Regions from separate parts of the Rhizobium sophoriradicis genome, predicted to be linked through region 3. Evidence: predicted binding sites of a transcription regulator. Region 3 holds the regulator's gene; each other region holds the start of a gene.
The links. The regulator LexA, encoded in region 3, represses DNA repair genes until DNA is damaged. The targets are predictions, from matches to a motif close to TGTTCNNNNTGTGTTCNG.
Positions count from the first base shown of each region.

Region 1: the regulator LexA is predicted to act here: its motif matches at 859-876, upstream of N2597_RS13250 (ATP-dependent helicase).
Region 2: the regulator LexA is predicted to act here: its motif matches at 1,254-1,271, upstream of N2597_RS21850 (YifB family Mg chelatase-like AAA ATPase).
Region 4: the regulator LexA is predicted to act here: its motif matches at 1,149-1,166, upstream of dinB (DNA polymerase IV).

Region 1 is NZ_CP104152.1:2,650,649-2,652,851, forward strand. Features, by position in the region: gene N2597_RS13245 (VOC family protein) at 192-668, opposite strand; gene N2597_RS13250 (ATP-dependent helicase) at 919-2,203, shown strand, end outside.
Region 2 is NZ_CP104152.1:4,465,642-4,467,844, forward strand. Features, by position in the region: gene N2597_RS21840 (cupin domain-containing protein) at 1-146, shown strand, start outside; gene gshB (glutathione synthase) at 235-1,182, shown strand; gene N2597_RS21850 (YifB family Mg chelatase-like AAA ATPase) at 1,359-2,203, shown strand, end outside.
Region 3 is NZ_CP104152.1:1,679,145-1,681,347, reverse strand. Features, by position in the region: gene N2597_RS08540 (VOC family protein) at 1-378, opposite strand, end outside; gene lexA (transcriptional repressor LexA) at 575-1,294, shown strand; gene N2597_RS08530 (ComEC/Rec2 family competence protein) at 1,275-2,203, opposite strand, start outside.
Region 4 is NZ_CP104154.1:225,344-227,546, forward strand. Features, by position in the region: gene dinB (DNA polymerase IV) at 12-1,100, opposite strand; gene N2597_RS26675 (hypothetical protein) at 1,282-1,590, shown strand; gene ligD (DNA ligase D) at 1,639-2,203, shown strand, end outside.

The DNA.
Region 1 (2,203 bases), 970 kb from region 3:
AAAAGGCCCATCGCGATATCAGCACATTTAGCGACGTGACATGACTGTCAAAAAGGTGTGCAATGGCGCCGGTGATTCGAGCTGCGGGAAATCGGCGGCCGACAAGCCCGGTCGGTACGGGTGGCGAATCGCGCTCTCTTCCTCCGACAGAATAGAACGGGCGCATCGTGACCACGCGCCCGCCCGCGCCGTCAGCCGTTGAACGCCTTTTCCAGCGCGGCGATATCGATCTTGACCATGCCGAGCATCACCTCGGTCACCCGCCTCGCCCGCTCGCGATCGCTGTCAGCGACCATTTCCGAAAGCACCCGCGGCACAATCTGCCAGGAAAGACCCCAGCGATCCTTCAGCCAGCCGCAAGCCTCAGGCGTGCCGCCATTGGCGAGAAAAGCATCCCAGACCCGATCGATCTCGGCTTGGCTTTCCAGCAAAACCGCGATCGAGAAGGAGTGATTGAAGCTGTCGAGCGGGCCGGCCTTCATCGCCAGGAAAGCCTGGTCGCCGAGGGTGAACTCGATCAGCTCGACGCTGCCGGGAGGACCGCTCGGCGTTTCCGCCGGCAATATAGTCGTGCGGCCGATCCTGGAATCGGGGATGATGGATATGTAGAATTCGACAGCTTCGCGCGCTTGCTCCGCGAACCAGAGATTTGAGATGACCTTCGGCATGAAACTTCCTCCTGATGGCTTGTCGGCGGGATGATCCGGATCGTTGTTCGATGATCCAAGGACGTCGATCCGGCGCCGGCGCCGACAGCTGCCGCAGAAATTTTTCGGCAGTCGCCGCGGTCCCAGCCGCCACATTCCGATCCGTTGCCGCAGTGCCGTGGCGGCGAACCGCCTGGGATCGCGGCAGTCCGGGAATGAAAGCAGAACATCTTTTCTGGTCTTTCCCTCCCGAATCACTACATTACGCGCCATGAGCAATAGTTTCGACGACATCCCCTTCTTCGACGAAGAGCCGGGCGAAATGGCGCGCAAGCCGCAGCCGCCTGCCGCACCCGCCGGAAGGGCGCCCGCTGCCGGCGGCGGTATCGCCGCCCGCGCCATGGCGGCGCGAGACGGCGGCAAGCGACCGGATTACCTCGCGGGCCTCAATCCCGAACAGACGGAAGCCGTGGAAACCTTGGAAGGTCCGGTTCTCGTCCTCGCTGGCGCCGGCACCGGCAAGACACGAGTACTGACCACGCGCATCGCCCACATCCTCAATACCGGCCGCGCCTTCCCATCGCAGATTCTCGCCGTCACCTTCACCAACAAGGCCGCCCGCGAGATGAAGGAGCGCATCGCGCTCCTCGTCGGCGGCGCCGTCGAGGGCATGCCCTGGCTCGGCACCTTCCATTCGATCGGCGTCAAGCTTCTGCGCCGTCACGCCGAACTCGTCGGCCTCAGCTCCGATTTCACCATTCTCGACACCGACGACGTCGTCCGCCTGATCAAGCAGCTGATCCAGGCCGAAGGTCTTGACGACAAGCGCTGGCCGGCCAAGCAGTTCGCCGGCATGATCGACACCTGGAAGAACAAGGGTCTCGGCCCGGCCGATATTCCCGAAGGCGACGCGCGTGCCTTCGCCAATGGCCGCGGCCGTGATCTCTATTTCGCCTATCAGGCGCGCCTGTCGACGCTCAACGCCTGCGATTTCGGCGATCTGCTGATGCATCCGATCGCGATCTTCCGCAAGAACCCGGATCTCCTCAAGGAATATCACGGCCGCTTCCGTTATATCCTCGTCGACGAGTATCAGGACACCAATACCGCACAATATATGTGGCTGAGGCTACTTGCCCAGCGCAGCAAGGGCGAGCCCCAGAATGTCTGCTGCGTCGGCGACGATGACCAGTCCATCTACGGCTGGCGCGGCGCCGAGGTCGACAATATCCTGCGCTTCGAGAAGGATTTCCCCGGCGCCAAGGTGATCAAGCTCGAGCGCAATTATCGCTCGACCGAACATATCCTCGGTGCGGCCGCCCATCTGATCGCCCATAATGAAGGCCGCCTGGGCAAGACGCTGTTCACCGACCGCGCCGATCCCGACGACGTCAAGGTGCAGGTCCACGCCTCCTGGGATTCGGAGGAGGAAGCCCGCGCCATCGGCGAAGAGATCGAGCAGCTCCAGCGGGGCAAGCATCTGCTGAACGACATGGCGATCCTCGTGCGCGCCTCCTTCCAGATGCGCGAGTTCGAAGACCGCTTCGTCACCCTCG
Region 2 (2,203 bases), 1.7 Mb from region 3:
CCGGCGGAACCTGGGCAAGCTGGCGGGTCGACAATTACGTCCGCAAGGTCGCCTTCTTGCGCAAGCCCTTCCCGAAGCCCTTGGCGATCGCCTATCGCCTGCGCAACCTGCTGCGCAATAGCGGCAACCAGGGCATTGCCGCCTGACCACCGGCGGCGGTCGCAAGCCTTGATTGACCGTTGCGTTTGATACCGGGCCGACCTACATCTGTCCGGCATTCAGCGAGGGACGGAAATGGCCAAGATCACCAATGTAGCGGTCCAGATGGATCATGTCGCCGGCATCAATATCGCAGGTGATTCCACCTTCGCCATGAGCCTGGAAGCCCAGGCGCGCGGCTACCGGCTGTTCCACTACACCCCCGACCGGCTGAGCTTCCGCGACGGCAAGCTTTTTGCCAGCGTCGAGCCGATGCTGCTGCGCGACGTCAAGGGCGATCACTTCGAACTCGGTACACCCGAGCGGATCGATCTTTCCACCATGGATGTGGTGCTGCTGCGCCAGGACCCGCCTTTCGACATGGCCTATATCACTTCGACGCACCTGCTCGAGCGCATTCACCCGAAGACGCTTGTCGTCAACGATCCGGCCTGGGTGCGCAATTCGCCGGAGAAGATCTTCGTCACCGAATTCTCCGACCTGATGCCGAAGACGCTGATCACCAAGGATCCGGCCGAAATCCGCCGCTTCCGCGACGAGATGGGCGATATCATCCTGAAGCCGCTCTACGGCAATGGCGGCGCCGGGGTCTTCCATTCGACCCGCGATGACCGCAATCTCTCCTCGCTGCTGGAAATGTTCGGCCAGATGTTCCGCGAGCCCTTCATCGCCCAGCAATATCTGCCCGACGTGCGCAAGGGCGACAAGCGCATCATCCTGGTCGACGGCGAATTCGCCGGCGCCATCAACCGCGTCCCGGCCGAGCATGACAGCCGCTCCAACATGCATGTCGGCGGCCGCGCCGAGGCGACCGAGCTGACGCCGCGCGAAAAGGAAATTTGCGAACGCATCGGCCCGGCGCTGAGGGAACGCGGCTTCCTGCTCGTCGGCATCGACGTGATCGGCGATTATATGACCGAGATCAACGTCACCTCGCCCACAGGCATCCGCGAGGTAAAAAAATTCTGCGGCGCCGATATTGCAGCCCTGCTATGGGATGCAATCGAGCGCAAGCGCGGCTGATCCTGCAGCGCCGCGACCCCGCGCCCCTGCTGTGATCGGCTACAACCCCGGTCACAGCCTATATCCAAATACGTTCCTTCATTGTTCTTGTTTTATTCACGCTTCTATGCCAGATTGCAACCGCTAGCCCTGAAGGGTTGCGGGCGGTACCAGAGTTTGGGGCAGGGGACGGGCATATGGTCGCGCGTGTCAGTACGGTGGCATTCCAGGGCATAGAAGGCGTGCCGGTCGAGGTCCAGGTCATGATCGCGCCCGGCAAGATCGGCATGCAGATCGTCGGCCTGCCCGACAAGGCGGTGGCCGAAAGCCGCGAGCGGGTGCAGGCCGCGCTTCATGCCTCCGGTCTGGCGCTGCCGGCAAAGCGGGTGACCGTCAATCTGGCGCCGGCCGATCTGCCGAAGGAAGGCTCGCATTTCGATCTGCCGATCGCGCTCGCCTTGATGGCGGCGCTTGGCGCCATTCCCGCCGATGCGCTGTCGGACTATGTCGTGGTCGGCGAGCTCAATCTCGACGGCACGATCGCCGCCATTGCAGGCGCGCTGCCGGCGGCGATCGGCGCCAATGCGCTCGGCAAGGGGCTGATCTGCCCGGCCGAAAGTGGCGCCGAGGCCGCCTGGGCCGGCGCCGAGGTCAATATCCTCGCACCCCGCAGCCTGATCGCCCTTGCCAATCATTTCCGCGGCACTCAGGTGCTGTCGCGGCCGGAGGCGTCGATCCGCGCCAATGCCGCCAACCTGCCGGATCTCGCCGAGATCAAGGGCCAGGAAAGTGCCAAGCGCGCCCTCGAGGTCGCAGCCGCCGGCGGCCATAATCTGTTGATGGTCGGCCCTCCCGGCTCCGGCAAGTCGATGCTGGCGGCAAGGCTGCCGTCGATCCTGCCGCCGCTTTCGGCTGCCGAACTGCTTGAGGTCTCGATGGTGCATTCGATCGCCGGTGAGCTCTCCGGCGGCAAGCTTTCCGACCGCCGGCCCTTCCGCACCCCGCATCATTCCGCCACCATGGCCGCCCTCGTCGGCGGCGG
Region 3 (2,203 bases):
GCTGAACTGCAGCATCTCGCCGGCACTCGCGCCGTTGCCGACGAATCGCCGATGATCGAGGCCGGCATCCTCGGTGAGGAAGGCCAGCGCCGAAAGCCCCTCCTCGCCGCAGCGGAAGCGAAAGGCACGATTGCGGGCGATGAAGACATTCCCCTGACGGGCCGCCGCCTCGCTCTCCTCGACGCTCGCCACGCCGAGCGGCTCGATATAGGTCTTGTCGGCGAAAAAGACGCAGGCATTTTCCGTTCCGAACGGATGGCGCGCATCGGCGGCGACGGTAAAGCCGAGCTTCCCGAGCCTTTCGCGCGCCAGATCGATATTGACGACGGGCAGCACGACATGATCCAGCGGGTGCGGCTTGGCGGAATGTGCGATCATAGGACCCCTCCTGACACGTCAAAGAGATGTGCGACAGCCCCATTCCCAATGCAAGACATGTGCGCCAATCCGGCGAATGAAAATAAAAATCTGGACGAGTTGGCGCGAAGTTTTACGGAAATTTAGCTACTTGCGGAACACATATGGAACATATAGGGTCCGTTCTGGATTTGTTTCAATCAGGGGTCTGACGTCGATGCTCACGCGCAAACAACAGGAGCTTCTCCTTTTCATTCATGAGCGCATGAAGGAATCCGGCGTTCCTCCCTCTTTCGACGAGATGAAGGATGCCCTGGATCTCGCCTCGAAATCCGGCATTCATCGCCTGATCACGGCGCTGGAGGAACGTGGTTTCATTCGCCGCCTACCGAACCGGGCCCGGGCCTTGGAAGTGATCAAGCTGCCGGAGGCCTATAGCCCCAGTCTTCAGCCGCGCCGCGGTTTTTCACCGAGCGTTATCGAAGGCAGCCTCGGCAAGCCCCAGCCGGTCGCCGCCCCCGCTGCCGCAAAGCCGATCGCCGACAACGGCAGCTCTGTCTCCGTGCCGGTCATGGGCCGGATCGCCGCCGGCGTGCCGATCTCGGCGATCCAGAACAATACGCACGACATCGTCGTTCCTGCGGATATGCTCGGCTCGGGCGAACATTACGCGCTGGAGGTCAAGGGCGATTCGATGATCGACGCCGGGATCTTCGACGGCGACACCGTGATCATCCGCAACGGCAGCACCGCAAGCCCCGGCGATATCGTCGTTGCGCTCGTCGACGACGAGGAAGCGACGCTGAAACGCTTTCGCCGCAAGGGCGCCTCGATCGCCCTCGAAGCCGCCAACCCGGCTTACGAGACCCGCATCTTCGGGCCTGACCGGGTCAAGGTGCAGGGCAAGCTGGTCGGCCTCATTCGCCGCTATCACTGACAGCCAACGGGGCTGATTCGGTAAAAGCGTCTTTGCGCCAATCATAGGCGCGATGGCGCATCCATGGACGCGACAAGGTATCGAATGCGGTTGCGACCTCGGGGCCTGTCTGCGCAAAACGCAATTCGACGGAACCGGTCCTGCGCAGCGTCTCGCCGGTGAAGAGTGTCGCACCCGAGTGGCAGCGGTCGAAACGCAGGCGCACCGCGGTCACGACAATCTCGCTGGCGTCGCAGGCCGGGCCGAGATAGGCGGCATTGTCGATGACGGCGACGACATGGCCATTGCCGAGCCTGGCGATACACCAGGCTTTCTTGACGCAGGAAAAACGATTTGCCTCACCGCCGGCTGCGGCGGCCATCATTGCCGTCCTCGCCTCATTCTGCTGATCGCGGGAAAGCCTGAGGCGGCGGTCCTCACCCTGCGGCGGGATGGCAGGGCCATCCAGCATCTTCGGCGGGTGGTGCGTCGGCAGGACCAGCGCTCTCTGCCACTGGTCGAAGATGAAGTCCGGCGGGTTTTCACGGTTGGAAGCCATTGCCGCCGTCGCGACGAGCGCGACCAGACCACCATCCTCGGAAATCACCAGATCCGGCGGTCGGGAACCCGGCAGGATCAGCACGATAAGCGTCGAGACGGCGAGGATCGATGTGCCGGCATGGCGCAATCGGGTGCGGAGCAGCGTCAGCAGCAGAAAGCCTGCCACGGCCACCGCGAAATACCAGGCGGGCAAACGGCCGAGGTCGATATCGCCGCCCCAGGCGGACACCGTCTTGGCGACCGCAATCACCAGATCGAGGCCGAAGCCGACCACCGTCCAGAGCGGAGCGTCCAGGCCGAATGGCATGAGCAACATCGCCAGCAGCCCGGCCGGCATGACGATGAAGGAGATGATCGGCATCGTCGCAA
Region 4 (2,203 bases), on a different replicon from region 3:
ATGGTTGCGATCTAAAACGCCAGTCGCAGCTGCGGTTCTGTTCCTGGGGCCCGCCGTTCCAGCGACGACAGAGTAATGCCGAGCAGCCGGATGCCCTTTGGCGGCGGAAAAATCGGCGCCAGCAGCAGGCTGATTATCTCTTCGAGGTCCGTGATCGCCGGCAAGAGGCCCGGAACTGTCCTGCTGCGGGTGATCTGATTGAAGTCGGCATATTTGATCTTCAGCGTCACCGTCTTGGCGCCGATCCCATTGGCCTCGCAATAGCCCCACACCTTTTCGATCAGCGGCTGAAGACCTTCGCGGGCCGGCTCGTAGGCATGGAGGTCTTTTGAGAAGGTATCCTCGGCGCCGACGGATTTGCGCACCCGGTCCGGCTTGACCTGGCGCTCGTCGATGCCGCGGGCGATACCATGGAAATAGGGTCCTGACTTCCCGAAATGCTCCACTAGGAATTCCAGCGTCTTTCCCTTGAGGTCGGCGCCGGTATCGATCCCGAGCCGGTGCATCTTTTCGGCCGTTGCCGGGCCGACGCCATGGAATTTCTTGACGGGGAGGGCCTCGACGAAGGCCGGCCCGTTCTTCGGTGTGATGACGGCCTGGCCGTTCGGCTTGTTAAGGTCGCTCGCCATCTTGGCCAGGAACTTGTTGTAGGAAATCCCGGCCGATGCGTTGAGGCCGGTGACTTGCTTGATCCTGGCGCGGATCTCCGTCGCAATTTCGGTGGCGATTTCCATGCCCTTGAGGTTGTCAGTGACATCGAGATAGGCTTCGTCGAGTGAAAGCGGCTCGATCAACGGCGTGTATTCGGCAAAGATCTCACGAATTTGCTGCGACACGGCTTTGTAGACGTCGAAGCGCGGCGGCACGAAAATCAGGTCCGGATATTTCCGCTTGGCGGTGACTGACGGCATGGCCGAGTGGACGCCGTAGACCCGTGCCTCGTAGCTTGCTGCCGCCACCACGCCGCGAGCGGCCGATCCGCCAACGGCAATCGGTTTGTCCCGCAAGTCGCGATTGTCGCGCTGCTCGACGGACGCATAAAACGCATCCATGTCGATGTGGACGATCTTTCGGATTGGCGTTGCACTCATCTCGTTCATGGCCGCTTCAGCGATCGCAATGGCATCGGTACCTGGAGATATTTACGCCGAAACAAAAAGAGAACATAGCAGGCTTCAACGCGAGATCAACCATTTCGACAGGCGCCTTGATCCTTTCGTCGAAACCACCAGCCTCCGCAGGCGTTCTCACCCTGTGGAAATCGATCTCAGGAGACCCCCGATGGCGGACGACAGCACCATGACGATCAGAGCGATCTTTGAAACGCGAGAGGCAGCCGATCTCGCCGTCGAACATCTGGTTCAGCAGCACGGTATCGCGAGGCCCGACATTTTCATCCAGTCGGCGACCGATCGCAACACCGCCGGCTCGGCGCCATCGGGTGGCGACGTTTCACATAACGATGGCGTCCGTCGCGACGCTCCGCTCGAAGGCGAGATCGAGGTTTCGGCCGATATCGCATCCAGTCAGCTCGCCGCCGTCCAGCGCAGTCTTGGAGATGCCGGCGCACTGCGGGTTTCACAGCGCTGAGCGGAAAGGAAGCTGGCGCTGGTCTACGTTGATAGGAGTCACAGGTTCATGGCCGACAACCTCTCGAAATACAGGGCCAAGCGCGATTTCAAGAAGACCCGCGAACCGAGCGGGGAAGCGGGCGTCAAACCGTCGAACCGCCGGCGGTTCGTGATCCAGAAGCACGACGCGACACGGCTTCACTATGACCTCAGGCTCGAGCTCGATGGCGTGTTCAAGTCCTGGGCGGTGACCAAGGGACCCTCGCTCGATCCTCATGACAAACGGCTCGCTGTCGAGGTCGAGGATCACCCGCTCGACTACGGCGACTTCGAAGGTACGATCCCGAAGGGCCAATATGGCGGCGGCACGGTGATGTTGTGGGACCGCGGTTACTGGGAGCCGGAAGGCCGCAAGTCTCCGGAAGAGGCTTTGAGGAAAGGCGACTTCAAGTTCACGCTCGAGGGGAAGCGACTGCACGGCAGCTTCGTCCTGGTTCGGATGCGCAATGACCGCGATGGTGGCAAGCGCACGAATTGGCTGCTGATCAAACATCACGACGAACATTCGGTCGAGGAGAATGGCGAAGCGATCCTGGAGGAGAATGCGACCTCCGTCGCCTCCGGCCGCAGCA